3 regions of the Stappia sp. P2PMeth1 genome follow, and region 3 is predicted to be linked to each of the others. Evidence: predicted binding sites of a transcription regulator. Region 3 holds the regulator's gene; each other region holds the start of a gene.
What was found. Region 3 encodes LexA, which represses DNA repair genes until DNA is damaged. Its sites were predicted from a motif close to TGTTCNNNNTGTGTTCNG; they were not measured.

Region 1: P2PM1_RS00430 (ATP-dependent helicase) is a predicted target of LexA. The motif match lies at 6,224-6,241, and genes of this name have one in related genera.
Region 2: P2PM1_RS07435 (DNA recombination protein RmuC) is a predicted target of LexA. The motif match lies at 8,755-8,772, and genes of this name have one in related genera.

What each region holds. Positions count from the first base shown of each region.
Region 1 covers NZ_FYAW01000002.1:91,060-100,617, forward strand. The annotation lists gene P2PM1_RS00410 (chloride channel protein) at 1-324, shown strand, start outside; gene P2PM1_RS00415 (aminopeptidase P family protein) at 358-2,172, opposite strand; gene P2PM1_RS00420 (hypothetical protein) at 2,441-2,665, shown strand; gene P2PM1_RS00425 (50S ribosomal protein L11 methyltransferase) at 2,748-3,638, opposite strand; gene P2PM1_RS00430 (ATP-dependent helicase) at 3,734-6,169, opposite strand; gene ligA (NAD-dependent DNA ligase LigA) at 6,314-9,004, opposite strand; gene recN (DNA repair protein RecN) at 9,143-9,558, opposite strand, start outside.
Region 2 covers NZ_FYAW01000014.1:111,851-121,408, reverse strand. The annotation lists gene P2PM1_RS07480 (type II secretion system F family protein) at 1-145, shown strand, start outside; gene P2PM1_RS07475 (type II secretion system F family protein) at 184-1,164, shown strand; gene P2PM1_RS07470 (tetratricopeptide repeat protein) at 1,277-2,104, opposite strand; gene P2PM1_RS07465 (M17 family metallopeptidase) at 2,325-3,716, shown strand; gene P2PM1_RS07460 (MarR family winged helix-turn-helix transcriptional regulator) at 3,825-4,175, shown strand; gene P2PM1_RS07455 (NlpC/P60 family protein) at 4,217-5,110, shown strand; gene P2PM1_RS07450 (hypothetical protein) at 5,501-5,884, shown strand; gene P2PM1_RS07445 (glyoxylate/hydroxypyruvate reductase A) at 5,898-6,842, opposite strand; gene P2PM1_RS07440 (hypothetical protein) at 7,106-7,432, shown strand; gene P2PM1_RS07435 (DNA recombination protein RmuC) at 7,573-8,754, opposite strand; gene def (peptide deformylase) at 8,959-9,477, shown strand; gene P2PM1_RS07425 (MarC family protein) at 9,517-9,558, shown strand, end outside.
Region 3 covers NZ_FYAW01000015.1:138,682-148,239, reverse strand. The annotation lists gene gltA (citrate synthase) at 1-1,025, opposite strand, end outside; gene gltX (glutamate--tRNA ligase) at 1,276-2,706, opposite strand; gene P2PM1_RS08075 (ComEC/Rec2 family competence protein) at 2,917-5,676, shown strand; gene lexA (transcriptional repressor LexA) at 5,829-6,545, opposite strand; gene glp (gephyrin-like molybdotransferase Glp) at 6,994-8,208, opposite strand; gene moaC (cyclic pyranopterin monophosphate synthase MoaC) at 8,242-8,775, opposite strand; gene trpC (indole-3-glycerol phosphate synthase TrpC) at 8,779-9,558, opposite strand, start outside.

The DNA.
Region 1 (9,558 bases), on a different contig from region 3:
TGGCAGTTGGAAATGCGCGGCGTGATGCTCCACGAGGGCGCGCATCGCTGGGTGGTGCGCATCGTCCAGGTCTCCGACTTCGTCGAGCGGCTGCCGCGGGACGCCGAGCCGCAAACCCACGACCCGCAGACGGACGGCCCCAGCCTGGCGCTCGACGACACGCTGGAAACCGCGCTGCAGCTCTTCGACGACAGCGGCGCAAGCCGGCTGCCGGTGGTCGACCGGGCCGATCCGACGAAAGTCGTCGGCCATGCCAGCCATGTGCGGGCGCTGCGCTTCTTCAATGCCGAACTGATCAGCAACCAGGTCGAGGAGCACCGCTGAGCGGCGCTCCCACACCCGTTTCAGCGGCCCCCTTTATAACGGCGCCGTCGCCCGCTCCAGCCAGGCCCGCGTCGCCGTGTCGACGAGCGGCCCGATCTCGCCCAGGACGCGCGCGTGATAGGCGTCGACCCAGGCCCGCTCCTCGGCGCTCAGCATCTCCACAACCACCGCCCGCCGGTCGATCGGCGCCAGCGTCAGCGTCTCGAAGCCGAGCATCGGCCGCTCGCCGCCTTCGATGGCCGTCGCCGGCGTCACCAGTTCCAGGTTCTCGATGCGGATGCCGTGGCTGCCGTCGCGATAGTAGCCCGGCTCGTTGGAGACGATCATGCCCGGCTCCAGCGGCGCGTGGCCGGTCTTGGCGATGCGCTGCGGCCCCTCATGCACGGAGAGATAGGAGCCGACGCCATGCCCCGTGCCGTGATCGAAGTCGAGCCCGGCCTTCCACAGGGCGATACGGGCGAGCGCGTCGATCTGCGCCCCGCTGGTGCCGATGGGAAAGCGCGCCGTGGCAATGGCGATATGCCCCTTCAGCACCAGCGTGAAGTGGCGCTTGTGCTCCTGCGGCACCTCGCCGACGGCGATGGTGCGGGTGATGTCGGTGGTGCCGTCTTCATATTGGGCACCCGAATCGATCAGGAACAGGCTGTCCGCCGGGATCGGCAGGTTGCTGCTCCGGTCGACATGATAGTGGCAGATCGCAGCGTTTGGGCCGGCTGCGGAAATGCTGTCGAAGGAAATCTCCTTCAGCTTGCCGGTCTCGGCCCGGAAGGCCTCCAGCCGCTCGGCGACCGCGATCTCGTCGAGCCCGCCGGCGGCGGCCGCCCCGTCGAGCCAGCACAGGAACCGGGCGAACGCCGCCCCGTCGCGCAGATGCGCGGCCCGCGCCCCGGCGATCTCCGCCGCATTCTTCACCGCCTTGGCCTTGGTCACCGGGTCGGCGCCGTGCTTCACCTTGCCGCCGGCGGCAAGCACCGCGCTTGCCAGCGCATCGCCCGCCCAGTCGGGATCGACCAGCACCGTCGCGCCCGCAGCTCCCAGGGCGCTCAGCGCACCCGTCAGCCCGTCCGGCCCCGCAATATCGGCCAGCGCCTCCAGATGGTCGCGCGAGGCATTGGTGAGCTTGCGCCCATCGATGAAGATCTGCGGGCGCCCCTCGCGCGGCAGGATGGCGAAGGACAGCGGCAGCGGCGTATGCGACACGTCGCTGCCGCGGATGTTGAAGAGCCAGGCGATGGAATCGGGCTGGGTCAGGACGAAGGCATCGCCGCCGGCGCGGCGCACCTCGGCGGCCATGCGCGCGATCTTCTCCTCAGCCGCCTCGCCGGCAAACTCCTGCCCGTGCACGCGGACCTGGCCGAGCGGCGGCTGCGGCCGGTCCTCCCACACCGCATCGAGCGGATTGCCATCCACCGGCACAAGCTCCGCCCCGGCCCTGGCACAGGCCTCGGCCAGGCGCTTCACGCCGCTCACCGTATGCAGCATCGGATCGTAACCGAGCTTCTGGCCCGGCTGCAGCGTCTCGGCCAGCCACTCGGACGGCGGCGTCTCGATCAGGTGCATCGGCCGGAACACGCTGGTGTCGACCTGCTCGCGCACCTGGATCGTGTAGCGCCCGTCGACGAAGATCGCCGCCGCATCCGCCAGCACCACCGCCATGCCGGCGGACCCGGCAAAGCCGGTCAGCCAGAAAAGCCGCGCGTCGCTGGGCGGCACATATTCGCCCTGATGCGCGTCGGCGCGCGGAATGAGGAAACCGTCGAGGCCCCTGCGGGCCAGCTCGCGCCGCAGCGCCGCGCAACGCGCGGAACCGACGGACGGGTCGATGACATTGTCGAAGGACTGGAACATACGACGACGCTAGCGCCAATGCAGCCGTCGCGAAAGGGCATTGAAGAGGGATCGCGGCGGCTTTTGCACACCCGGCGGGCACCGGAGCGCCACGGAATTCGGCATGTGCTGCACCGCATTGCAAAATCATGCATTCGCACATGCAGCAATCGCAGCGCAGCCATGCACTTATCGACCTTTTCTCATGCGCCGGCGATCCCCATACTCTGTCTTGAGAGTTTGAGGGAGGAAGCTCTAGACAGAGACCTCGAACTGGAGACTTAAGATCATGGCCATTGCCACCACGACCACCACCGCCATCTCGGGCGTATCGCGCAGCTCTTCCAAGAGCGTGTTCCGCAAGGCGCTCGACTCGATGATCGCCGCCCGTGAGCGTCAGGCTCGCCGCTATGTCAACGGCTACCTTCTGTCGCTCGACGACGCCACGCTCGCCGCCTACGGTTACGACCGGGCCGATTTGGAGCGCAACAGCTCGCTGACCTCCGCGTTCTGATACCGGCGGTCGCTGACTGGACAGAAACGGGCCCGGCGGTTCCTCCGCCGGGCCCGTTCCTTTTGGGGATGCCCTTGCGGCTTCAGCCCTCGTGACGGCCGCGCACCAGCGTCAGCGTCAGCCAGCCGTCGCGATTCTGCCGGCGCACCAGGTGGAACCCTTGCGTGCCATAGGCGAAGAGGATGCGCGGTCCGTCCTCCTCGCGCAGGCCCGACAGGACCAGCGTCGCCGAGCGGGTCATCCGCGCCGACAGTCCGGCGGCCATGCGCATCAGGGGCCGGGCGAGGATGTTCGCCACCACCAGATCGAAGGGACCGGCCTCCGCGATGATGCGGCTGTCGACGCCGGCCGCCGTTGCCGTGCGCACCAGCGTGCCGGCAAGATTGTGGACGGCATTGGCGCGCGCGGTAATGGTCGCCACCGGATCGATATCGGTCGCCAGCACCGGACGGCGGGACAGCCGTGCCATGGCGATCGCCAGAACGCCGGTGCCCGTGCCCAGATCCAGCATCCGCGCATAGGACCGGCGGGTCAGCAGCCGGTCGATCTCGATCAGGCAGCCGGCGGTCGTCCCGTGATGGCCGGTGCCGAAGGCGAGCGCGGCCTCGATCTCGATGGCAATGCCGGCGAGCGGGCGCTTCGCCCGGTCATGCGCGCCATGAATGAAGAAACGGCCCGCCTGCACCGGCGACAGGCCTTCAAGGCTCTTCTCCACCCAGTTGATGTCTTCCAGTTCCACCGCCTCGACCGGCGCGGCGAAGGCGTCCGCGCCCAGCCGGTCCTTGACCAGATCGGCGGCCTCGCTCGCGCTCATGTCGAACAGGAGGATCTCGGCCGTCCACTCGCGCCCGTCCGCCGAAGCCTCGAACACCGTCACCGGGTTGCCGTCATCCTCGAAGTCGCGCGACAGCAGCTCGTAGATGCGCTTCGCCTCGATCTCGAGGGCGGTGATGCGGACACGGATGGTGGACATGATCTCTCCGGAGACAGGAAACGGCGCCCGCCCTATAGCGCCCGCAAGCGGGCCGCATCAATCGCATTCGCATCGGATAGCGAAACGAGCGCCGCTCAGTGCCGCTCGACGAAACTGTCGAGCACCTTCTTGCGGCCCGCCTTGTCGAACTGCACGGTCAGCTTGTTGCCCTCGATGCCGACGATCTCGCCATAGCCGAACTTGAGGTGGAACACCCGCTCGCCCATCGCGAAGGCCGACGGCGTGTCGGACACCGACTTGGCGACCAGCTCGCCCTCGATCATCCGCGGCCCGCCCGACTGCCTGCCCGACTGCCGGCCACTGGTCGACCCCATCCGCCCGGCGAACCCGCCACCACCAGCGCCGCCCTGCGCTTGCGAACGCTGCGCCCGCTGCCAGCCCGGCGTCGAATAGCTCGACTTGAAGGGATCGCGCGTGTCGAAGCGGCTGGCGCCGTATCCCCCGCCGCCATAGCCGCCGTAATTGCTGGACTGCTCCACCACCTCGACATGATCGGCCGGCAATTCGTCGAGGAAGCGCGAGGGGATCGAGCTCTGCCACATGCCGTGGATGCGCCGGTTGGAGGCGAACCAGATCTTCGCCCGCCGCCGCGCCCGCGTGATGCCGACATAGGCGAGCCGGCGCTCTTCCTCCAGCCCGGCGCGGCCGCTCTCGTCGAGCGCGCGCTGATGCGGGAAGAGCCCTTCCTCCCAGCCGGGCAGGAACACCGTGTCGAATTCCAGCCCCTTGGCCGAATGCAGCGTCATGATCGACACCGCCTCGTTGCTGCCGCCCGCGTCCCGGTCCATCACCAGCGCCACATGCTCCAGGAAGCCGGCGAGCGATTCGAACTCGTCCATCGAGCGGACGAGCTCCTTCAGGTTGTCGAGCCGGCCCGGCGCCTCCGCCGAGCGGTCGTTGCGCCACATCTCGGTATAGCCGCTCTCGTCCAGCACGATCTCGGCCAGCTCCGTATGCGACATGGCCGGCACCAGGTCGCGCCAGCGGTCGAAATCGGCGAGCAGCATGCGCAGCGTCGTGCGCGCCTTCGGCTTCAGTTCCTCGGTCTGGCACAGGTCCGAGGCCGCCTGCATGAGCGGGATGCGGTTCGCCCGCGCATAGGCATGGACCAGCTTCAAACTGGCCTCGCCGAGACCGCGCTTCGGCGTGTTGACGATGCGCTCGAAGGCGAGATCGTCGGCCGGCTGCACCACGCAGCGGAAATAGGCCATCGCGTCGCGGATCTCCATGCGCTCGTAGAAGCGGGGGCCGCCGACCACCCGGTAGTTGACGCCGAGCGTGACGAAGCGGTCCTCGAACTCGCGCATCTGGAACGACGCGCGCACCAGGATCGCCATGCTCTCGAGGCTGTGCCCCTTGGATTGCAGCGCCTCGATCTCGTCGCCGATGGCGCGGGCCTCTTCCTCGGAGTCCCAGGCGGCGGCGACGCTGACGCGCAGTTCCTCGCCGTCCGGGTCGACGACATCGGTGAACAGCGTCTTGCCCAAGCGCCCCTCGTTATGGGCGATCAGATGCGAGGCGGCGGCCAGGATATGGCTGGTCGAGCGGTAATTGCGCTCCAGCCGGATCACCTTGGCACCGGGAAAGTCGTGCTCGAACCGCAGGATGTTGTCGACCTCGGCCCCGCGCCAGCCATAGATCGACTGGTCGTCGTCGCCGACGCAGCAGATGTTGCGGTTGCCCTGCGCCAGCAGCCGCAGGAACAGGTACTGCGCGATGTTGGTGTCCTGATACTCGTCCACCAGCATGAAGCGGAAGCGGGCCTGATACTCGGCCAGCACGTCCGGATTGTTGCGGAACAGCGTGATGACATGCAGCAGCAGGTCGCCGAAATCGGCGGCATTGAGGATCGACAGCCGCTCCTGATACTGCTCGTAAAGCGCCCGGCCCTTGCCGTTGCCGAAGGAGCGCGCCTCGCCCTCCGGCACCTGGTCCGGCGTCAGGCCGCGGTTCTTCCAGCCATCGAGCTGGCTGGCGAAGGCCCGCGCCGTCCAGCGCTTGTCGTCCAGCCCCTCGGCCTGGATGATCTGCTTGATCAGGCGGATCTGGTCGTCGGTATCGAGGATCGAGAACCCGGATTTCAGGCCGATCAGCTCGGCGTGCCGGCGCAGGATCTTGACGCAGATGGAGTGGAACGTGCCGAGCCACGGCATCCCTTCCGCGCTCTCGCCGATCAGCCGCTCGATCCGCTCCTTCATCTCGCGGGCGGCCTTGTTGGTGAAGGTCACCGCCAGGATCTGGCTTGGGAAGGCGCGCCGCGTCGCCAGGATATGGCCGATGCGCGTGGTCAGGACGCGGGTCTTGCCGGTTCCCGCCCCCGCCAGCACCAGCACCGGGCCGTCCAGCGCCTCCACCGCCTCGCGCTGCTCCGGGTTGAGCCCGTCGAGATAGGAGCCGGGTTCGGGCGGTCGCGGCCCGAGCGCTGCCCGCGCGCGCGCGGCAATGCCGCTGCCGGAGGGAGTGGCGCTCCGCTGCAGGGCGGAAAGGCGGTCGCCTTGGGAATCGGGCATCGACTGTCGGATCTCGGGCTCGATGGGTTCGCTCGCGGATCGTACCCGCGAATCTGTTCGCTATTTGGACCAATATAGCAAGTTTGCCGCCACTTGGCAGGGCCGCGCCTGCACACGGCGTCCGTCCGCCGGCGCAACCGCCCGTCAGCCCCCCGCCATCTCGATCCAGGCGTCCTCATCGATCACCTTGATGCCCAGCTCCTCCGCCGTCTTCAGCTTGGAGCCGGCGCCGGGACCGGCGATGACGAGGTCCGTCTTCTTCGACACCGAACCGGAGACTTTCGCCCCCATCGCCTCGGCCCGCGCCTTGGCCTCGGCGCGACTCATCTTCTCCAGCGTGCCGGTGAAGACCAGCGTCTTGCCGGCGACAGGAGAACCTGATGGAGTTTCAAAAAGGTACGGCTGAACATTTAAAAGCGGGGCGCGCCCCTCTGTTGGGAAAACCAATTCCTCAATGTAATCCACATTCTTCTTCTCCGAGAAAAAACTCAGAAACGAATAGCAAACTGCGTCCCCAATCCCATCAATTTGGTTTAAGTCCGAAATCAATTTAAATTCTCTATCCAACATATCCATATGATATTGAGCAAATTCAATCCAGCTTCTATTACCTATTAAACCATCCACACCATCATCCAATTTAAAAACTCCCTTCAAATCAGAAGATAGATCAATCCAACTATTTTTTGCAATAGAAACAGAATTCTTAACTCTCCCAAAGAAGTCAATTCCCCCCATTCTTGATTCATTTAATATTTTATCGACAGATTTTTTTGTTAAAACACCTCTAGAAATTGCGAAAACAATCTCATCCTCAGAGATTTCCTCAACAGATACAGATTTATTATCGCAATATATCGCCACACACAGCATGATACGACGAGATCTAATGCCTCCAACTCCGGGTATAAGCATTAGTTTCGCCGCACCAGATCTCTCCCGCCAATATGCGGAGCGAGCAAGGTCTGCATACTCCATCCAGATATCCGAAACATCCTCAGCATCAATTCCCATATAGTCAGAATATTTATTCACAGCACTGACCCAAATAGACTGCCTTTCACTCAATACCCTCTCAATGAAATTGGAAAAATTCTCAACAAAACCGAAATGTCGCGCTATTATATTGGAGTTACCCTCTCCAATATGTCGAATTCCAAGGGAAAATATAAACTTATTAAGAAAAGTATTTTTACTTTCCCTAATTGAAGAAAATAACTTCCTAGCACTCACCTCACCCCAACCGTCTCTATTGCTCAACTTCTTGAGAGAAGACTCAGAGTCTCTCTGTTCAATTGTGAATATGTCAGACGGGCTCCGCACTCCACCCTCTGAGAGAGGCAAGGAATAGAAGAATTCAACCTGCTTCTCTCCAAGACCGTCAATATCTAAGGCTTGCTTGGAAACAAAATGTTTCAAACTTTCTACGGCCTGAGCTCTACACACCAAGCCTCCTGTACAGCGCCTTACAGCATCAAGCTTTCCAGTCTTCGCGTTTACTTCTCTAACTGCATGGCTTCCGCAAACGGGACAAACAGTTGGGAAACTGTACGGTCTTGAATCGGGTGAGCGTTTTGGAAGCAGAACTTCTATCACCTGCGGAATGACGTCGCCGGCGCGCTGGATCTGCACCGTGTCGCCGACCCTGATGTCCTTGCCGCCGCGGATCGGCTCGCCGGTCTGACCGATGCCCTTGATATAGTCCTCATTGTGCAGCGTCGCATTGGACACGACGACGCCGCCCACCGTCACCGGCTCCAGCTTGGCGACCGGGGTCAGCGCGCCGGTGCGCCCGACCTGGATCTCGATGCCGCGCAGCACGGTGAAGGCCTTCTCGGCCGGGAACTTGTGTGCGATGGCCCAGCGGGGGGCGCGCGAGACGAAGCCGAGGCGGGCCTGCAGGTCGAGCCGGTCGACCTTGTAGACCATGCCGTCGATGTCGTAGCCGAGCAGCGCCCGCTCCTCCTCGATGCCGTGATAGGCCGCAAGGATCTCCTCGACGCTCTCGCAGCGGACCATGCGGTCGTTGATCGAAAAGCCCCACTCGCCGAGCAGTTGCACCATCTCGAACTGGGTGGCGCGCGGCACCTCGCTCATCTCGCCCCAGGCATAGGCGAAAAAGCGCAGCGGCCGCGCCTTCGTCACCTCCGGATTGAGCTGGCGCAGGGAGCCGGCCGCCGCATTGCGCGGATTGGCGAAGACCTTGCCGCCCTGCGTCTCCATCCGCGCGTTCAGCGAACGGAAGTCCTCGTGCCGCATATAGACCTCGCCGCGCACCTCGACGATGTCGGGCGCAGTATCCGGCAGGCGCTGGGGGATGTCCTCGATGGTCAGCGCGTTCTGCGTCACATTCTCGCCGACCGTGCCGTCGCCGCGCGTTGCCGCGCTGACCAGCCGCCGCTTCTCGTAGCGCAGCGACAGCGACAGCCCGTCGATCTTCGGCTCGGCCGTCACCGCAATCGCCCCCATCAGCGGATCGAGCTTCAGGAAGCGGCGGATGCGGCCGAAGAAGTCGCGCACGTCCTCGTCGGCAAAGGCATTGTCCAGCGACAGCATCGGGATCGCATGGGTGACCTTGCCGAAGCCTTCGGCCGGCGCAGATCCGACGCGCAGCGACGGGCTGTCGGAGCGCACAAGGTCCGGGAACCGCTTTTCGATTTCGTCGTTGCGCCGCTTCAGCGCGTCATAGTCGGCATCGGAAATGACCGGCGCGTCCTCGCCGTGATAGCGCCGGTCGTGAGCCGCGATCTCCTTCGCCAGCCGTTCCAGCTCCAGCGCGGCCTCTTCCAGGGTCAGGTCTTCGACGGCGCGGGACGAGAGATCGTTGTCGGACATGGGGGATCGCATCTTCTGGCATCGGATCGTGCGGCACGGGACCGGGCGTTCGCCGCCCGGCTCGCGACAGGGAGTATGGCGCCGGGATCGGGCAAGGCAAAGGGCGGCGGCGCGCTTTTCCAGCCTTGGTTCAGCCGCTTAAGCGCGCGGCGCGTCGGCCAGCAGCCGGTCGGCGGCCGCCCGGGCCTCGTCGGTGATGGTGGCGCCGGCCAGCATCCGCGCGATCTCCTCGCGCCGGTGATCGACATCGATCCGCCGCACCCTGGTCGCCACCCGGTCCTCGCCGGCGTCTTCCTTGAGAATCAGGAAGTGTCCGCCCGCCTTCGCCGCCACCTGCGGCGCATGGGTGACGGTCAGCACCTGCACCTTGCCGGCAAGCCGCGCCAGCCGGCTGCCGATGGCCTCCGCCACCGCGCCGCCGACACCCGTGTCGATCTCGTCGAAGACCAGCGTCGGCGCCGAGCCCTTGTCGGCCAGCGACACTTTCAGCGCCAGCAGGAAGCGCGACAGCTCGCCGCCGGAAGCGACTTTCATCATCGGCCCCGGCCGGGTGC
Region 2 (9,558 bases), on a different contig from region 3:
GGTCGGCGTGCTGTCGCTGACGAGCCCGTCCTACATGATGCTGCTGTTCAGCGACCCGATCGGCAACGTCATCGTCGTCGGCAGCGGCCTGTGGATGCTGACCGGCATTCTCATCATGAAGAAGATGATCGCCTTCGACTTCTGATCGCGCCCGCAAGACGGCGAAACCGGTGGAAAGAGACAATGGGTCTGGATTTCTCCAATCTGCTCTCGCAGCAGGCGATGATCGCCATCCTGACCATGGTCGCGATCGCCGGCACGTTGTTTTCCCTCGTCATTCCGTTGCTGGAGGGCGACAAGCTCAAGAGCCGGATGAAGTCGGTGGCGCTGGAGCGCGAGCAGATGCGCGCCCGCGAGCGGGCTCGTCTCGCCGACGACAAGACGAATGCACGGGTGTCGCTGCGCAACAAGCCGAAGAAGCAGATGCAGAACATCGTTGACCGGCTGAACCTGAAGAACCTGTTGTCGGACGATGAAACCAAGCTGCGGCTGACCCGCGCCGGCTATCGCGGCGTGCGGCCGCTCTACACCTATCTCTTCGCCCGGCTGGTCATGCCGGTGATCCTGTTCATCATTGCCCTGTTCTACACCTTCGTGGTGCTGAAGCTGAATCAGCCGGCGATGGTGAAGGTGCTGATCTCCTGCGTCGTCGCCTTCATCGGCTTCTATGCGCCCGATCTCTACCTGAAGAACAAGATCCAGAACCGCCAGCTCTCGATCAACCGGGCCTGGCCGGACGCGCTGGATCTGATGCTGATCTGCGTCGAATCGGGCATGTCCGTCGAGGTTGCCTTCCGCAGGGTGTCGGAAGAGATCGGCATCCAGTCGATCCCGCTCGCCGAGGAACTGACGCTGACCAATGCCGAACTGTCCTATCTCGGCGACCGGCGGATGGCCTATGAGAACCTTGCCAACCGCACCGGCCTCGAAGGCGTCAAGAACGTCTCGCTGGCGCTGATCCAGGCCGAGCGCTACGGCACGCCGGTGTCCACGGCGCTGCGCGTCATGGCCGACGAGAACCGGGCGCAGCGCATGCAGGCGGCCGAGAAGAAGGCGGCCGCGCTGCCGCCGAAGCTGACCGTGCCGATGATCGTGTTCTTCCTCCCCGTCCTGCTGGCCGTGATCATCGGTCCGGCGATCATCCAGGCGCTGGCAACGTTCTGACGGCTGGTCGGAGCGGTCAGAGCCGGGCGGAAGCACCACAGCCAGCGCCGATATGAAAAAGCCACCCGGATTGGGTGGCTTTGCCGTGTCCTGATGGCGACGTGGGCAGAGGTCAGCCGCCGGACTTGTTCTTCTTCTTGTCCTGCGCGGAGATTTCCGCCCAGGAATTGCGCTGCGACAGCATCGACTTGAGATAGGCGATGTTCTGCGCCGCCTGGGCCGGGTCGATTTCGGCGGTGGCGACCTGCTCGGCTTCCTGGAAGCGGCCCTGCAGGCCGATCGCCAGGGCGAGGTTCTGGCGGATGCGGCTGTCGGCCTTGGGGCTCGCGGCGGCCCGGCGCAGCACGCTCTCCGCTTCCTTCGCCTCTCCCTCCAGCAGGTAGGACATGGCCAGGTTGTTGAGCAGGCTCGGCTCGTCCGGCGCGATCCTGAGGGCCTGATTGTAGAGGTCGCGGGCCTGCTGGGTGTTGCCCATCTGGTCGTGGATCGCGGCGGCTGCCGACATCAGCCGCCAATCGGGGCGGGTCGGGGTCTGGGCGCCGTTGAGCACCTGCAGCGCTTCCGGCAGGCGGCCGTTCATCGCCAGCACCTTGCCATAGGCGGCGGCGATGTCGCGGTCGCTCTGATTGGCGATGATCGCCTTGCGCAGCACCGCCTCGGCCTGTTCCGCCTGGCCGTTGCGCCCCAGCGCGGCCGCGTAGTTCAGGATGTTCTCACGGTCCTGCGGCGCGCGCTCATAGGCCTGGCCCCAATAGCTGACGGCCTGCAGGGCGGTGCTCGAGCCGGGAGCGGCATAGGCCTGGGTCGCGCTGGAATGGGTGCCGACGGCGCGCTTCGACGAGGCGCAGCCGGTCAGCGCGACCAGCGTCGCCATCGACACGGCGAGCATCAGGCGCGGCGTGGCGGCGGAACGGGAGAGGGCGTGGCGCTTGGATGGCATGTGCCGGGCTCCTGGACACGGACAACGGTGACACGAACGACGGTGACGCGGACGACGGATCTTGCAGAATGCGCAGACCCATCAATACGTCGTTAACCCTAATGCTTCGTTAAATCCGCCGGCCTGTGGCATGAACGTACCGCAACGATTGCCGCCTCCGGCCGGCCGTGATTAAACGGCGGAACCCGGAAACTCGTTGCCCACCAGAAGGATCCCGCCCGTGCGCGCCGCCTTGATCGCCCCGTCCGCCTCGACCGCCGCCATTCCCGTTCATGTCGTCGAGCAGGGCACGGCGTCGGCGGTGCTGCAGTCTCTCGGCGCGCGGGCGCAGGCTTTCGCCGCCGCCAGCGGCTTCGACGGCTCGGCGGGCCAGCTCCTGCTGCTGCCCGATGCGGATGGGGCGCTGTCGGCGGTGCTGTTCGGCGTTGCCAATGCCACTGAATCGGGTTTTGCCGTCGGCGATCTTGCCCGCAAGCTGCCGGGCGGCGACTTCCGGCTGGAGATCGCCGCCGAGGCGCAGGAGGAGGCGGCGCTCGCCTTCGCGCTCGGCTCCTATCGCTTCGATCGCTACCGCACGCCCTCGACCCGGCCGGCACCGCGGCTGGTGGTCGGCGAAGGCGTCGACCTCGACCGGCTCGGCCTGATCCTCGACGGCATGGCGCTTGCCCGCGACCTCGTCAACACGCCGGCCAGCGATCTCGGCCCCGCCGAACTGTGCGATGCGGCCCTGCGCCTCTTTGCCGATCACGGCGGCCGCGCCCATGTGATCGAGGGCGAGGCGCTGCTTGCCGAAGGCTTCCCGATGGTGCATGCGGTCGGGCGGGCGAGCACCCGCGCGCCGCGGCTGCTCGACGCGGTCTGGGGCGAAGAGGGCCATCCGCGCGTCACCCTGGTCGGCAAGGGCGTCGTCTTCGACACCGGCGGCCTCGACATCAAGCCCTCCAGCGCCATGGCCTTGATGAAGAAGGACATGGGCGGCGCCGCCGCCGTGCTGGCGCTCGCCTCGATGATCATGGCCGCCGGCCTGCCGGTGCGCCTGCGCGTCATCGTCCCGGCGGTCGAGAACGCGATTTCCGGCGCCTCCTTCCGCCCCGGCGACGTGCTGGCGAGCCGCAAGGGCCTCACCGTCGAGATCGGCAACACCGACGCGGAAGGCCGGCTGATTCTCGCCGACGCGCTGGCGCTGGCCGACGAGGAGGAGCCGGAGATCCTGATCGACATGGCGACGCTGACCGGCGCCGCGCGTGTCGCCCTCGGCCCCGACCTGCCGCCCTTCTACACCGACGACGAGGCCTTCGCCGCCGATCTGGCCGCCCATGCGACCGCCACGCGCGATCCGCTGTGGCGCCTGCCGCTTTGGCGTCCCTATGAGAGCTATCTGGAAAGCCGGATCGCCGACATCAACCACATCAACACCAGCGGCGCGGGCTTTGCCGGCTCGATCACCGCCGGGCTGTTTCTGTCCCGCTTCGTCGAGAAGGCGCGGGTCTGGGCGCATCTCGACATCTATGGCTGGAACCCGGCGGATCGTCCGGGCCGGCCGCTCGGCGGCGAGGCGCAGGCCGCGCGCGCGCTGTTTTCGCTGCTTGCCGCCCGCTACCCGCGACGCTGAGACTGCACGCTTTCCTGCCTCGTTTCGCCGTTTGTATAACGGAACCGAAACGAACTTCCTGTCAGGATGGGGCAAGGCCGGCAACGGCAGATGAGGCATGGGTGAGGGATGGGTATCGACTTGCGGCCGTCGCAGGCGCTGCGGCTCTGGCATGAGGTGACGATGTCGCTGGTCACCGACGGCGACCGCGACCTCACATCGCGCCAGATGGCGATCCTGATGACCGTCTATCTCGAGCCGCCGCCGCACACGGTGCGCGGGCTCGCCGCGCGTCTCGACGTCACCAAGCCGGTGATCACCCGCGCGCTCGATACTTTGGGCGCGATGAAGCTGCTGTCGCGCCGCCGCGACGAGGCCGACCGGCGCAATGTGGTGGTGACCCGCACCGTTGCCGGCGCGCTCTATCTGGAGCACATTGCCGACACCATCGTCGCCCGCGCCGCCGAGATGCATCGCTGACCGCAGCCCCGCGCGGGGCCTCGAAAAAGTCCGAGAACCGCATGCCCAGCGACACCGCCGCCACCCCCGGCCCCGCCCTCGACCGCCGCATCCATCCCGTCCGGACGGACCTTGCGGCGAGCCGCTATCGCGGCCGGATCGCGGCTGAGCGCTTCGCCGATCCGGTGCCGATGCGCATCGCGGCCGCCTCGGCGCCGCTGCGCCCCGCGCCGGATGCGGCCCGCTCGATCGACACGGAAGTGCTCTACGGCGAGAGCTTCGATCTCTACGAGATCCGCGACGACGGCTGGGCCTGGGGCCAGCTCGCAACCGACGGCTATGTCGGCTTCCTGCCGGCCGGCTGCCTCGGCGAGGCCGGGCCGCCGGCCACCCACCGGGTCTGCGTGCCGCGCAGCTTCCGTTATCCGGAGGCCGAACTGAAGCGGCCGCCGCTCTCGTTGATTTCGCTCGGCGCGCGGGTGCGCGTCGTCGGCACGGCGGTGACGCGCGGCCTCGACTACGCGCTGCTCGACGACGGCAGCGCCATGGTCGCCCGCCACCTGATGCCGCTGGGCGAAAGGGTCGCCGACTGGGTGGCGGTCGCCGAAGGCTTGCTCGGCACGCCCTATCTGTGGGGCGGGCGGACGTCGCTGGGGCTCGACTGCTCGGCGCTGGTGCAGCTTGCGGCGGCGGAGGCCGGCCATCTGCTGCCGCGCGACAGCGACATGCAGGCGGCCGAAGCCGGCACCGCGCTCGACATCTCCGCCGGCCTGCCGGAGCTGCGGCGCGGCGACCTGCTGTTCTGGAAGGGCCATGTCGGCATCCTGAGCGATCCGGCCACCTTGCTGCATGCCAACGGTCGCACGATGAGCGTCGCCCGCGAGCCGCTGGACGCGGCGCTCACCCGGATCGCCGCCACCGAATGGGGCGCGGTGACCGCCTGCCGCCGGCTCTGATTTCGGCGACCGGCGACAAGCGCTTGTCGTTTCGACAGAATTTCAAGTCGTTTCCGAAATTTGCTTGCTCTTCCCTAAAAGGAAATTCCGCAAAACGACCCGTTTCCCTAGCGTATCAGATATGCAGGGAATGCAGTTGAAATTGCTTTAGGCTGTAACTATATCAGCCTCGACGTTGCGCGAGCGCTGTTTCGCGCCATTGAGACGGACCGCGAGCTTCCCACGGGTCACGCCGAAGCTCGCAAGTCCGCAAGGATCACAAAAATCGGATGTTTCGTCAGGCTGCCGACAGGTCGCGGATGTAAACGTCTTTGCCGCTATTCAACGGATCACTGATCGATCATGCTTCATGTCTTGCCACATGCTGTTTTTCTTCACGTTGAAGACAACGTGAACGATGCAATGGCCTTCCGTCTGGCACTCGAAAGCGTGACGGGAAACATTCGCGTGCGCCGGGTCGGCTCGGTGGAGACGGCGCTGGAGCTGCTGTCGACCCCGGACGCGGCCGCCGGCCCGCCCTTCGACTGTGTGGTCGCCTCGCTCGATCTGCCGGGCACCGGCGCCGGCGATCTCGCCCGCCGCCTGCGCCAGCGCTACGACAGCAGCACGCTGCCGCTGGTCGGGCTGACCGGCGCCGCAGCGCCGTCGCCGGCCAGCGACAACGACTGGTTCGACGTCGTGTACGAGAAGCCGACGCTGCCGCGCGAGATGAAGCGGGTGGTGCGCGAGATCATCGACCTGTGGTTCCAGCGCGCCCGCCGCTTCCACTGCTGACCGGCTGGGCCTTTCAGTAACCTGTTGCTTTGTCTGCAAGATTCCGAAGTTCGCCGCCCGCCTCATAGGCGCGGATCTGCTCGGCCACATAGGCGGAGATCGCCTCCGGATCGCTTTCGGCGGCGACATGCGGCGTGATCACCACATTCTCCAGCGCCCAGAGCGGGCTGCTTGCGGGCAGCGGCTCGGTCTCGAACACGTCGAGGCTTGCCGCCTTCAAGGTGCCGTCGGTGAGCGCTCGGACGAGATCCGCCTCGACCTGGCTGCCGCCGCGCCCGGCATTGATGAAGACCGGTCCGCCAAGCGCGCCGTCGCGTGCCAGCCGCGAGACGAGGCCGTAATCGACGAGGCCATGCGTCTCCGGCGTCAAGGGCAGCAGGTTCACCAGAATGTCGGTGCGGGCGAGGAAGGCGTCGAGTTCGCCCTCGCCGGCATAGCAGGCGACACCGTCGATCCGCTTGGGCCCGCGCGCCCAGCCCGCGACGTCAAACCCCAATCTTGCCAAGGCCTTGGCGGCATCCGCGCCGAGCACGCCGAGCCCCAGAAGGCCGACGCGAACCTGCCGCGCCGCCGGCTGTTCCAGGTCGCGCCAGACGCCCTCGCGCTGCTGCGCGGCGTAGGCGAGATGCTGGCGATGGTGCAGCAGCACCTGCAGCACCACCCATTCGGTCATGCGCGCGGTCAGGTCCGGATCGACCACGCGCACCACCGGCACGTCCGGGAGTCCGGGCTGGGCCAGCAGGTGGTCGACGCCGGCGCCCAGCGAAAAGATAACCTCGAGGTTCGGGCAGGCGGCGAGGGCCTCCGCCGGGGCCTTCCAGGCCAGCGCGTAGCGGATCGCGGCGGGGTCGCCGATGGCGTCGGGCCAGGACCGGACCTCGTGCTCCGGCAGGTGCTTGCCAAGGCGCGCGGCCCAGGCGGCGGGGTTCCAGCCCTTGACGGCGATCAGCAGGCTCATGAGGGTCCTCCAAACGAATATTTCCCTCCTTAGAGCATCTTCCGCCGATCTGTGCAGCACCCGGGACGAAAAAAGTGCCGCAAAGCCAAGCCTCTGGCGCAAAAAGGCCGATGGCCGTCCTCCTCTGCCGCTGCGGCAATTCGCTTGACAGGTGTGCTGCGCAATGAAATCAATTTTTGAGAGAAATTTTGCAAAATTCCGTCTCAAATTCGCGAGAAATTGATTTTCCTGTCGCAAACGCGCTTTCCCGGGGGAGAGGACAAATGGATATCGGAGACGTCAAGGAGGTGGTCGCATGGGTCAACCTGATGCCGGGCCCCGGTCGCACGCCGACCCTGCATGTGACCGGCAAGGTGACCGCGCCGACACCCTGCCACGAGGTGCTGGCGGAGTTCGCCGGGCTCGACAAGTCGGAGCCGCCGGTCTACCGCATCGAGGTGACGCTTAGGGAAGGGGCCGACCTCTGTCCGGACGTGCTGACCGACAAGGAGTTCCGCTATACCGAGCGGAACTACGCCGGCACGGCGGCCACGGTGCGGGTGTCGTCCGACACGGACAGCGAGACGGCGCCGATCCGCAAGGCACGCTGACGCCGGCTGGCTTGTCCCCACGCGCCGCAAGCGTCTGTCCCCGTCCTATCCCCGGCACGGGCCTCCGGCGCGCGCGAACCGTTATCCCCGCAGGGTGCGGCTCGCGTATAATGCCGGGGCATGAAGGTCAGTCGTGAAGGTCAGTCGGCGGCGTAACGGTCGAGACGGCCAGGCTCGGCTTCGGCCTGCTCGCCGCGCGGCGGGGCAAGGTCGAGATCGCCGATGCTGCGGCCGCGCTTGCCGATCTTGTCGGTGGAGATCAGGATCTGCTCGATGTCGCGGCCGGCCTGGCCGAAATGCTGCTGCAGCTTGCGGACCCGCTCGTCGAGCCGGTCGACATCGGCGACGAGATGGCCGACCTCGGCCTGGATGCGGTGCGCCTCCTCGCGCAGCCTTGCGTCGCGCAGCACCGACTGGACCACCTGGATCGACAGCAGCAGGAGCGAGGGCGAGACGATGACAACCCGAACCCGGTGCGCCCTCTGGACGAGATCGGCGAACTGCTCGTGGATCTCGGCGAAGATGCTTTCCGACGGCACGAACATGAAGGCCGTGTCCTGGGTCTCGCCGGGGACGAGGTAGCGTTCGGCGATGTCGGCAAGGTGCTTGCCGATGTCGCGGCGGAACCGGGCGCGCGCCTGCTTCAGCGGCTCCGGCCCTTCGGCCTGCCTGAGTTCGTTATAGGCCTCGAGCGGAAACTTGGCGTCGATGACCAGCGGCGGGGCGCCGTTCGGCAGATGGATCAGGCAGTCCGGCCGCACCCGCGTCGACAGGGTCGCCTGGAAGGAGTAGGCGCCCGGCGCCAGCGCGTCCTGGACGATCGCCTCCATCCGGCCCTGGCCGAAGGCGCCGCGCGCCTGCTTGTTGTCGAGGATCGACTGCAGCGCCCCGACCTGACCGGAGAGGTCGCGGATCGTCGCCTGCGCCCGGTCGATGACCGCGAGGCGCTCGTGCAGGTGGCGCAGCCCGTCATGGGTGCGCCGGGTGGTCTCGGCCATCGACTGGCCGAGCTTGTGGCTCATGCCGTCGAGCCGCTCGTTGACCGCGCGCATCAGGTCGCCCTGCCGCGAGCCGAAGACCTCGGCCATGGTCTGCATCCGCCCGGTCATCTCGGACTGGACCTTGAGCAGGGCGGCGATCCGCGCCTCGAGCTCGCGCGCCTGTTCGGCGGCCCGCCATTCGGCATCGCGCGCCCGGCCCGCCTGCCGCGACACGGAGACGAGCGTCAGCAGCGCCGCGCCGAGCAGCAGCAGCGCGGCACCGACAAGCGCCTCGCCAAGCGACACCGGCCGGCCGAGCTGGGTGAAGAGAATCGCCTCCATGGAAACAAAGATAGAACATTTGCCGGTGCAGCGAAACGGCGCAGGCGAAGGGGGCGCGCGCGGCCGCCGCGAGCAGGTAGAGGAGCGCCGGGGGCGCGCAGGATGCCGGCAGCTCCTTCGCCGGCGGCCATAACCCGCGGAAATCGTGCGTTCCGGGCGCATCGGCGCGTTGACGCGGCCGGCCTTCTCCCATATCTCAGCACCATGACGAAACGCGACATCATCATCCTGCCGGACCCCAAGCTGCGCCTGGTCAGCGAGCCGATCGCCAGCGTCGACGACGCGGTGCGGCAACTGGCCGACGACATGCTGGAGACCATGTACGACGCGCCGGGCATCGGGCTGGCCGCGATCCAGATCGGCGTGCCGAAGCGGATGCTGGTGCTGGACGTGGCGCGCGAGGGCGAGACGCCGGCGCCGCTGGTGGTGATCAACCCGGAGATCGTCTGGGAATCCGAGGAGCACTCCGTCTATCAGGAGGGCTGCCTGTCGATCCCGGAATATTACGAGGACGTGGAGCGGCCGCAGCGCATCGGCCTGCGTTTCCTCGACCGCGAGGGCGCGGCGCGCGAGATCGAGGCGGACGGCCTGCTCGCCACCTGCCTGCAGCACGAGATCGACCACCTGAACGGCGTGCTGTTCATCGACCATATCTCGAAGCTGAAGCGCGACCGCGTCGTGAAGAAGTTCCAGAAACAGGCCCGCCTGTCCGAGAAGGCCTGAGCCGGCCGACCCCGAACCTGCGACCCGGGAGCCGGACGCATGGACATCGCCTTCTTCCTCAAGGTCTTCGCGGCGCTTTTC
Region 3 (9,558 bases):
ATGGCGACGTCGAGAAGCGGATCGTCCCGGATGCCGAGCTCGGCCAGAACTTCATGCGTGGTCTTCTGCATGATGCGGGCGCGCGGGTCGTAATTCTTGTAGACCCGGTGGCCGAAGCCCATCAGACGGAACGGATCGTTCTTGTCCTTGGCGCGGGCGATGTATTCCGGGATGCGGTCGACCGAGCCGATTTCCGACAGCATGTTGAGCGCCGCCTCATTGGCGCCGCCATGCGCCGGGCCCCACAGGCAGGCGATGCCGGCCGCGATGCAGGCGAAGGGGTTGGCGCCCGAAGACCCGGCAAGACGCACGGTCGAGGTCGAGGCGTTCTGCTCGTGATCGGCATGGAGGATGAAGATCCGGTCCATGGCACGGGCGAGAACCGGGTTGACCTTGTATTCCTCGCAAGGCACCGCGAAGCACATGTGCAGGAAGTTCGAGGCGTAGTCGAGGTCGTTGCGCGGATATACGAAGGGCTGGCCGACATGATACTTGTAGGCCATCGCCGCCAGCGTCGGCATCTTGGCGATCATCCGCAGGCTCGCCACCATGCGCTGGTGCGGGTCGGAGATGTCGGTCGAGTCGTGGTAGAAGGCCGAGAGCGCGCCGACGGTGCCGACCATGATCGCCATCGGGTGGGCGTCGCGGCGGAAGCCGGTGAAGAAGCGGCTCATCTGCTCGTGGATCATCGTGTGATAGGTCACGCGATGCACGAAGTCGTCCTTCTGGGCCTTGGTCGGAAGCTCGCCGTAGAGCAGCAGGTAGCAGCTCTCCAGGAAGTCGCCGTGCTCGGCCAGTTGCTCGATCGGATAGCCGCGATACAGCAGCGTGCCTTCGTCGCCGTCGATATAGGTGATGGCGGATTCGCACGAGGCCGTCGAGGTGAAGCCGGGATCGTAGGTGAAACAGCCGGTCTGTCCGTAGAGAGAGGCGATGTCGACCACGTCGGGGCCGATGGAGCCGGGCCGAACCTTCAGGTCCCAGGACCTGTCACCGATCGTCAGCTTGGCAGTGTTCTCGCTCATTCAGGCTACCCCCTTGTATGAAGCGCGCCGCGGGAAGGTCCGGACCGGCCTCCAGGAGAGGCTGGAGTGTGCCGGACGCACGGCGGGAGGAAAGGTCGAATGTTGCGTATCCCATTTGTCCGCTCCCCGCAAGCGCGCCTCCCTAACGCTTTCGTCACAGGGTGACGGGGGATTCATGTGAACCGCGGGCGGCGGCCGGGATCGGGCCGCCGCGTGGGTGCGGCCGGCGCAGGCGCCGTGCCGGATCGGGTCAGCCGGCGGCCTGGTCGGCGATGCGGGCGAGCGAGTCCTCGCGGCCGAGCACGGCCAGCACATCGAAGATGCCGGGCGAGGTGCCGCGGCCGGTCAGCGCCGCGCGCAGCGGCTGCGCCGCCTTGCCGAGCTTCAGGCCGGTCTCCTCGGCATAGGCGCGCACGGCCGCCTCGGTGGTCTCCGCGTCCCAGCTATCGAGCGCGGACAGGCGGGCGTGCAGGTCGGCGAGCACCTTGCGCGCCTCGTCCGCCTCCAGCAGCGCGGCCGCCTTCTCGTCCATGGCGAGCGGGCGCTGGACCCATAGGTATTCGGCGCTGTCGGCGAGCTCGACCAAGGTCTTGGCGCGCTCCTTCAACCCCGGCAGGGCCGCGCGGAACATCTCGACATGCGCCGGGTCCTGCAGCCAGTCGCGCAGGCCTTGCGCGTTTTCCGCATGCGGCAGGAAGCTGGTGAAGTCGGCGAGCAGTTCGTCCGTGCCGGCGGCGCGCATGTAGTGGCCGTTGAGGTTCTCCAGCTTCTTGAAGTCGAAGCGCGAGGGCGACTTGCCGATGGCGTCGAGATCGAACCAGCCGGTCATCTCGTCGGTCGAGAAGATCTCGGCATCGCCATGGCTCCAGCCGAGGCGGGCGAGATAGTTGCGCATGGCGGCCGGCAGATAGCCCATGGCGCGATAGGCCTCGACGCCGAGGGCGCCGTGGCGCTTGGAGAGCTTGGCCCCGTCCGGTCCGTGGATCAGCGGGATATGCGCCATCACCGGCACGTCCCAGCCGAGCGCCTGGTAGATCAGCGTCTGGCGGGCGGCATTGGTCAGGTGGTCGTCGCCGCGGATGATATGGGTGACGCCCATGTCGTGATCGTCGACGACGACGGCCAGCATGTAGGTCGGGGTGCCGTCGGAGCGCAGCAGCACCAGGTCGTCGAGATCCTTGTTCGGGAAGACGACACGGCCCTGCACCTTGTCCTCGATCACCGTCTCGCCGTCGACCGGCGCCTTGAGGCGGATCGCCGGCTTGACGCCGGCCGGCGCCTCCGAGGGATCGCGGTCGCGCCAGCGCCCGTCATAGCGCGGCGGCAGGCCGTTGGCGCGCTGCTCCTCGCGCATCGCCGTCAGCTCCTCCGGCGTTGCGTAGCAGCGATAGGCGAGGCCCTTCTCGACCAGGCTCTCGGCCGCCTCGCGGTGGCGGGCGGCGCGGGCGAACTGCGAGATCGCCTCGCCCTGCCAGTCGAGACCGAGCCAGGTCAGCCCGTCGAGGATCGCGGCAATCGCCGCATCGGTGCTGCGTTCCCGGTCGGTGTCCTCGATCCGCAGCAGCATCTGGCCGCCGAAGCGGCGGGCATAGAGCCAGTTGAACAGCGCCGTACGGGCGCCGCCGATATGCAGATAGCCGGTCGGGGAGGGCGCAAAGCGCGTGACGACGGGAGAGTTCATTCAACAAGGCCTCGTGATCGGTGGCGGAGCCGGCGCGGTGCGTCCGGACAGCCTTCGGAATTATCGGTGCCGTTTCGCGTCTTGCGCGAAGGTCGGTTGCAATGCAACGCTTCGGTCCTGGCACGGTCGGCGACCGTGTAGCACAGCGGCGGCGCGCCACCAATGCCCGAGAGATCGGCAGCGCGCGGCCAGGGCGGAGGGGCGGCTGGGGTGTCCCGGGCAAGCGAGGGCGACGAGGACAGGCAGGTGCCGCCGGGCGGGCTCCCGGAGGCACTGCCGGGCGCTTTGCCGGAGCGGCAGGGCAGCCGAGGCGGCGGCCGGGGAGACCCGCGCCGCTGGCCTGCGCTTGCCTCGCCGCCGCTCGCGGCCCTGCTCGCCCGTCGCCGGGCGGCTCGCGCAGGATGGCACGAGGAAGAGGGGGCGGGGACAAGATTTGCCGCCGCCTGCCGCGAAAGCCTGGCGCAGGGGCGGGGGCTTGCCTTCGCCGCGCTCGCCTTCAGCCTCGGCATTGCCGCCTATTTCCGACTGCCGGCGGAGCCGCAGGTGCTGGTCGTCGCGCCGGCGACGCTGCTGGCCTGGGCCGGCTGGCGGCTCGCCGGGCGGCGGGGGGCGGGGGCGCTGCCGCTCTTGGTGCTGGCCCTCGTGCTGTCGGGGCTGCTGGCGGGGACAGCGCGCACCGCGCTGGTCGCAGCCCCGGTGATCGACCGGGCGCGCAGCCTCACCGTCAGCGGTTTCGTCGAGGAGGTCGAGCGCACCGGGCGGGGCGTGCGGCTGGTGCTGCAAGTGGTGAGTGCCGAGCGGCTGGCGGCCGAGGCGACGCCCCGCCGCGTCCGGGTGTCGCTGCGCGGCGCCGCGCCGACCGACCTGCCGCGGGTGGGCGAGGCGGTGACGCTGCGCGCAAGGCTGGCGCCGCCGGCGCCCGCGGTGATGCCCGGCGGCTATGACTTCGCCTTCCGGGCGTTCTTCGACGGGATCGGCGCCAGCGGCTTTGCCTTCGGCGCGCCGCGCCGCATCGACCTCGGACCGGCGCCGCTCGCCTTGCGGGCGAAGGCCGAGGTCGCCGGCCTGCGCCAGGCGATTGCCGCGCGCATTCTCGCAGCGCTCGGCGAGACGCCGGCGGCGGCGCTCGCCATCGCGCTGATCACCGGCGACCGCTCGCTGATCCCCGAGCCGGTGACGGAGGCGCTGAGGACCGCCGGGCTCGCCCATATCCTGGCGATTTCCGGCCTGCACATGGCGCTGTTCGCCGGCTCCGTCTTCTTTGTCGTGCGCGCCGCGCTGGCGCTGTCGCCCCGCCTTGTCCACGGCGCCCGGATCGAGGCCGTCGCGGCCCTGGCCGCGCTGCTGGCGGCGGCCTTCTATCTGACGATTTCCGGCGGCTCGATCGCGACGCAGCGGGCGTTCCTGATGATCGCGCTGGTCCTGGCGGGGCGGATCTTCGCCCGGCGGGCCTTGACCCTCAGGAACGTGGCGATCGCCGTCTTCGTGATCCTTGCGGTCATGCCCGAGGCGCTGCTCGATCCCGGCTTCCAGATGTCCTTTGCCGCCGTCATCGCGCTGGTCGCGGCCTATGAGGAGCTGACCCGGCGGCGGCTGGCGCGGGAGCAGCGCGCCCTGCCGCGCCGGGGCCTGCTGCCGCGGGCGACGGCAGGCGCGATGGGGTGGATCTGGGGCCTGCTGCTGACCTCGCTGATCGCCGGCGTGGCGACCGGGGCGATCGGCGCCTATCACTTCCACCGGATCGCGCCGCTGGGGCCGCTCGGCAACCTGCTGGCGATGCCGGTGGTGACGCTGGTGGTGATGCCCTTCGCGGCGCTGTCGCTGCTGCTGCTGCCCTTCGGGCTCGAACTCCTGCCGCTGCTGGCGATGGGGGCGGGCGTCGACCAGGTCGTCGCCATGGCGCAATGGGTGAAGGAGCTGACGCCGGAGGACGGGGTGATCGGCGCGCCCTCGCTCGCCGGCACGCTGGCGGTGGTGGCGGCCGGGCTCACCGCCTGCCTTGCGCCGCGCGGCTATCGCCGCGCCGCGCTGGTCCCGCTCGCCGCTTCCGTGCTGTTCTATGCGGGGCACCGGCAGCCGGACATGCTGGTCTCGGCGAATGGCGGGACGCTCGCCCTGCGCGATGCCGCCGGCGTGCTGCGGGTGTCGGGACGGACGAGCGGCTTCCTGCCGGAGGTCTGGCTGCGGGCGGAAGGGGTCGGCGTGCGCCATCACCGCGAGCGGCGGATCGCGCGCGCGGACATGCGCTGCGACGACACGGCCTGCCTGCTGCGGGCGCATGGTCCGCCGGGACTGGGTCCACCCGCCGCCCATGCTCCGCCCGCCCAGGGACGGCCCATACAGGACCCGCCTGCACAGACCCCGCCCATACAGGACCCGCCCATACAGACCCCGCACGCACAGGGTCTGGCCAAACGGGACCGGCCAGGACAGGCTCCACCGCTGCAGGCTCCACCCTTGCAGGGCCCGCACGCACAGGGGCAGCCGGAGACGTCGCCCGCCGCGCAGGTGCCCGGCGCTCAGACGTCTGTCCCTCAGGTGCCCGCCGCACAGACGTCTGCCGCACAGACGTCTGTCGCTCAGGTGCCCGGCGCACGGCATGCACCCGCAGACGGGCCAACGGAGGCGGGTGGAAGGCCCGGTCCCGCGGCGCAGGGTCCGCCGGCGCTGCTGGTCTCGCTGGTGCGGGACAGCGCCGCCTTCGAGGAGGACTGCCGCAAGGTCGATATCATCGTCTCGGCGCTCAACGCCCCGCCCGGGTGCCGGGCGCGGCTGGTGATCGACGGGGCACGGCTTGCCCGGGAGGGCGCCGTCGCGCTCACTTTCGGTGCGCCGGATATCCCGGTCGCGTCCCGATCAACGCCCGCACAGGCACCGTCCGCTGCGCCGTCGCCCTCGAGCGCAGGTGGCGCTCTTGCCGTCGCGGTGCGCCCGAGCTACGGGCTTCGCCGGCCCTGGATGCCGAAATGACGCCGAAATGACGCCCAACTGCCGCCGGACTCACGCCCAACGGGCAATGCCTCATCCGAACCGGGCGCGCCGGCCCGGCGCCGAAGGGCTCTCTCAACGCGGGCCCCAGCCTCGGCCCGTTCAGCCGTGGCCCGCCCGCCCTGGGTCCGCCCTCAGTAGCGGCGGAACAGCGACACCAGCTTGCCCTGGATGCGCACCCGTCCGGGCCCGAAAATGCGGGTCTCATAGGCCGGATTGGCCGCCTCCAGCGCCACGGAGGCGCCCTTCTTGCGCAGGCGCTTCAAGGTCGCCTCCTCGTCGTCGATCAGGGCGACGACGATGTCGCCGCTGTCGGCGCTGTCGGAGCGGCGGATCACCACCGTGTCGCCGTCGAGAATGCCGGCCTCGATCATCGAATCGCCGCGCACTTCCAGCGCATAGTGATCGCCAGTGCCGAGCAGGTCGGCCGGCATGGCGATGGTGTGGCTGTGCGTCTGGATCGCCTCGATCGGCACGCCGGCGGCGATGCGGCCCATCACCGGGATCTCAACGCTGTCATTGGCCGGCATCGGCGGGGGGGGGGGGGCCTCGACCGGCGGCAGCTTGCCGCGCGAGCCCTCGATGACGGAGGGCGAGAAGCCCTGGCCGCGCGCCGAGGCAAGGCCGGGGGAGACGGATTCGGGCAGCTTGATGATCTCCAGCGCCCTGGCGCGGTTCGGCAGGCGGCGGATGAAGCCACGCTCCTCCAGCGCCGTGATCAGCCGGTGGATGCCCGACTTGGAGCGCAGGTCGAGCGCGTCCTTCATCTCATCGAAGGAGGGCGGAACGCCGGTCTCCTTCAGCCGCTCATGGATGAACAGGAGCAATTCGTGCTGCTTGCGCGTCAACATGCGCGTGGGTCCCCCCGTTCCGGTTCAGACGTCTCGGCGCAAGCGCCGCCAAATTCCAAAACCCATGACGTCCTACGTCGTGTGGTCGAGCACCTTCGGCTCGGGCCTTCGGATCATGCCGTCGGCGCGAGCGTTTCCGCCTCCGCCGCCATCGCCGCGCGCACCCCCCTTATTGGTGGCCGTGCAAGGGCATGGAGCACCACCAAGGGAGCCGCCCATCGCGACTCAAGCCCATGTACAAATCATGAACGCAGTCTAACCGTTCCCGCCTTGTTCCACAAGCGATTCCGCCCGCCAAGGCCGCGCCAGGTCGAGATGTCCTGCGTCCGGCGAGAGATGACCGGCGCGGACCTCACCCTCGATGCGGCGCAGGCGCGCAGGAAACCGTCCTCTTTTCAAGAGTTTGCGAGATCGGCTCGGGCAAGGTTCGGGCGCTGTATCGGAGGTTCTAGCCCTGCGGCAGGCGCAGAACCGGCACCGGCGTGCCGGCGGGCGCGGGGGCGGCGTGGGGCGGGCGCACCACCAGCGCGTCGGCGCGGGCGAGCGTTGCCAGCATCGAGGAATCCTGCCGTTCGAACGGCGCGACGCGCTCCGTGCCGTCGTTCTCGCGCAGGATGCGGGCCCTCAGATAGTCCTCGCGCTGGTCGTTGCCGCCGATATCGGCGGCCAGCGGCAGCAGGTCTGCGTCGCGCCGGTGCGGCGGGCGGCCGAGCAGGGCCTCGATCAGCGGCCGCAGGAAGAGAACGCCGCAGACGAGGCTGGAGACGGGATTGCCGGGCAGGCCGAGGACGCGCATGTCCTCGATCCGGCCGGCCATCAGCGGCTTGCCGGGCCGCATGGCGATGCGCCAGAAGCCGAGGTCCATGCCGGCGGCGGCGAGGACCTCCTGCACCAGGTCGTGGTCGCCGACGGAGGCACCGCCGAGGGTGACGAGAATGTCGGCCCGGGCCGCACGCGCCTCGGCGATCTTGCCGGCGATGTGCTCACGCCGGTCGGCGGCGATGCCGAGCTGCAGCGCCTCGCCGCCGCAATCCTCGACGAGCGCGGCAATGCCGGCATGGTTGGAGGCGATGATCTGGTCCGGTCCCGGCTGCTCGCCCGGCTCGACCAGTTCGTCGCCGGTGGCGAGGATCGCGACCTTCGGCCGGCGGCGCAGCTCCAGAGCGGGATGGTTCATGGCGGCGGCCAGCGCAAGCCGGCGATAGTCGAGCCGCGTGCCGGCGGCGAGCAGCACCTCGCCCTTGGTGAAATCGAGCCCGGCGGGGCGCACGAAACGGCCGAGCGGGGCGCTGTCCAGCGCGGTGACAGCGTCGCCGTCGCGACTCGTGTTTTCCTGGATCAGCACGGTGTCGCTGCCTTCGGGAAGCGGCGCGCCGGTGAAGATGCGGACGGTCTCGCCGGCGCGGATGGCACCCGCAAAGGCGCGGCCCGCCGGGGCCTCGCCGATCAGCTTCAGCGTTGCGGGGGTGGCGGCGATGTCGGCCGCGCGCACGGCATAGCCGTCCATGGCGGAGGCGGGAAAGGGCGGCTGGGTGCGGGTCGCGGCAAGGTCGGCGGCGAGCACGCGGCCATTGGCGCTGGCGAGCGGCACGGTCTCTGCTCCGAGCGGTTTGACGCCGGTGAGTAACCGCGCCAGGGCCTCGTCGACCGAGATCAGCGCCATGTCAGCCATGCCCCATTCTAGCCGGGCCTCATATCAGCCTGGTTGCGTCTCGCTCGCTGCCGTCCAGTCGCCGGACTTGCCGCCGGACTTTGCGACAACGCGGATGCCGCCGATGGTCATGCCCCGGTCGACGGCCTTGGCCATGTCGTAGATCGTGAGGCACGCGAGCGAACAGGCGGTCAGCGCCTCCATCTCGACGCCGGTCTGGCCCGAAACGCGGGCCATCGCGGTGACGCGCAGGCCCGGAAGCGCCTCGTCCGGCACGATGTCGACGGCGACCTTGGACAGCAGCAGCGGATGGCAGAGCGGCACCAGTTCGTGGGTGCGCTTGGCGGCCATGATGCCGGCGATGCGGGCGGTGGCGATGACATCGCCCTTCTTCGCCGAGCCGGAGAGGATCAGCGCCAGCGTTTCCGGCTTCATGCGCACATGGCCTTCGGCCCGCGCCTCGCGGGAGGTCACGTCCTTGGCCGAGACGTCGACCATGTTGGCCGCGCCGCTCTCGTCCAGATGGGTCAGGCGCGGGGAAGCGTCTCCGGAAGGGTCGCCAGAAGGGGTATCGGCCATGGCCTACTCCGCCGCAAGGTCAGTTCGCGCAAGGCCGGGCCGCGCCAGCAGCGCGCGGGTCGCGCCGGCGACATCGTCCTGGCGCATCAGGCTTTCGCCGATCAGGAAGGTGGTGATGCCGCAGCGCTCCATCCGGGCAAGGTCCTGCGGGGTGAAGAGGCCCGATTCGCCGACGACGAGACGGTCGTCCGGGATCATCCCGGCCAGTGCCTCGCTGGTTTCCAGCCGCGTCTCGAAGGTCTTCAGGTTGCGGTTGTTGATACCGATCATCGGCGAGGTAAGGCGCAGCGCGCGCTCCAGCTCGGCCGCGTCATGCACCTCGATGAGCACGTCCATGCCGAGGCCGAGGGCGGTGGCCTCAAGGTCGGCGGCGAGCGCGTCGTCGACGGCGGCCATGATGATCAGGATGCAGTCGGCGCCCCAGGCGCGGGCCTCGAACACCTGATAGGTGTCGTAGAGGAAATCCTTGCGCAGGGCCGGCAGCGCGGTGGCGGCGCGGGCCGCGACCAGGAACTCCGGCGCGCCCTGGAAGGACGGGGTGTCGGTCAGCACGGAAAGGCACGCCGCCCCGCCGGCCTCATAAGCGCGGGCGAGCGCCGGCGGGTCGAAATCGGCGCGGATCAGGCCCTTGGAGGGGCTCGCCTTCTTGATCTCGGCAATCAGGCCGAAGTCGCCGGCGGCCTCGCGGGCGCGCAGCGCCTTGAGAAAGCCGCGCGGGGCATCGGCTGCGGCAGCGCGCCGTTCGATCTCGGCCTGCGGCACGGCAGCCTTGGCAGCAGTGAT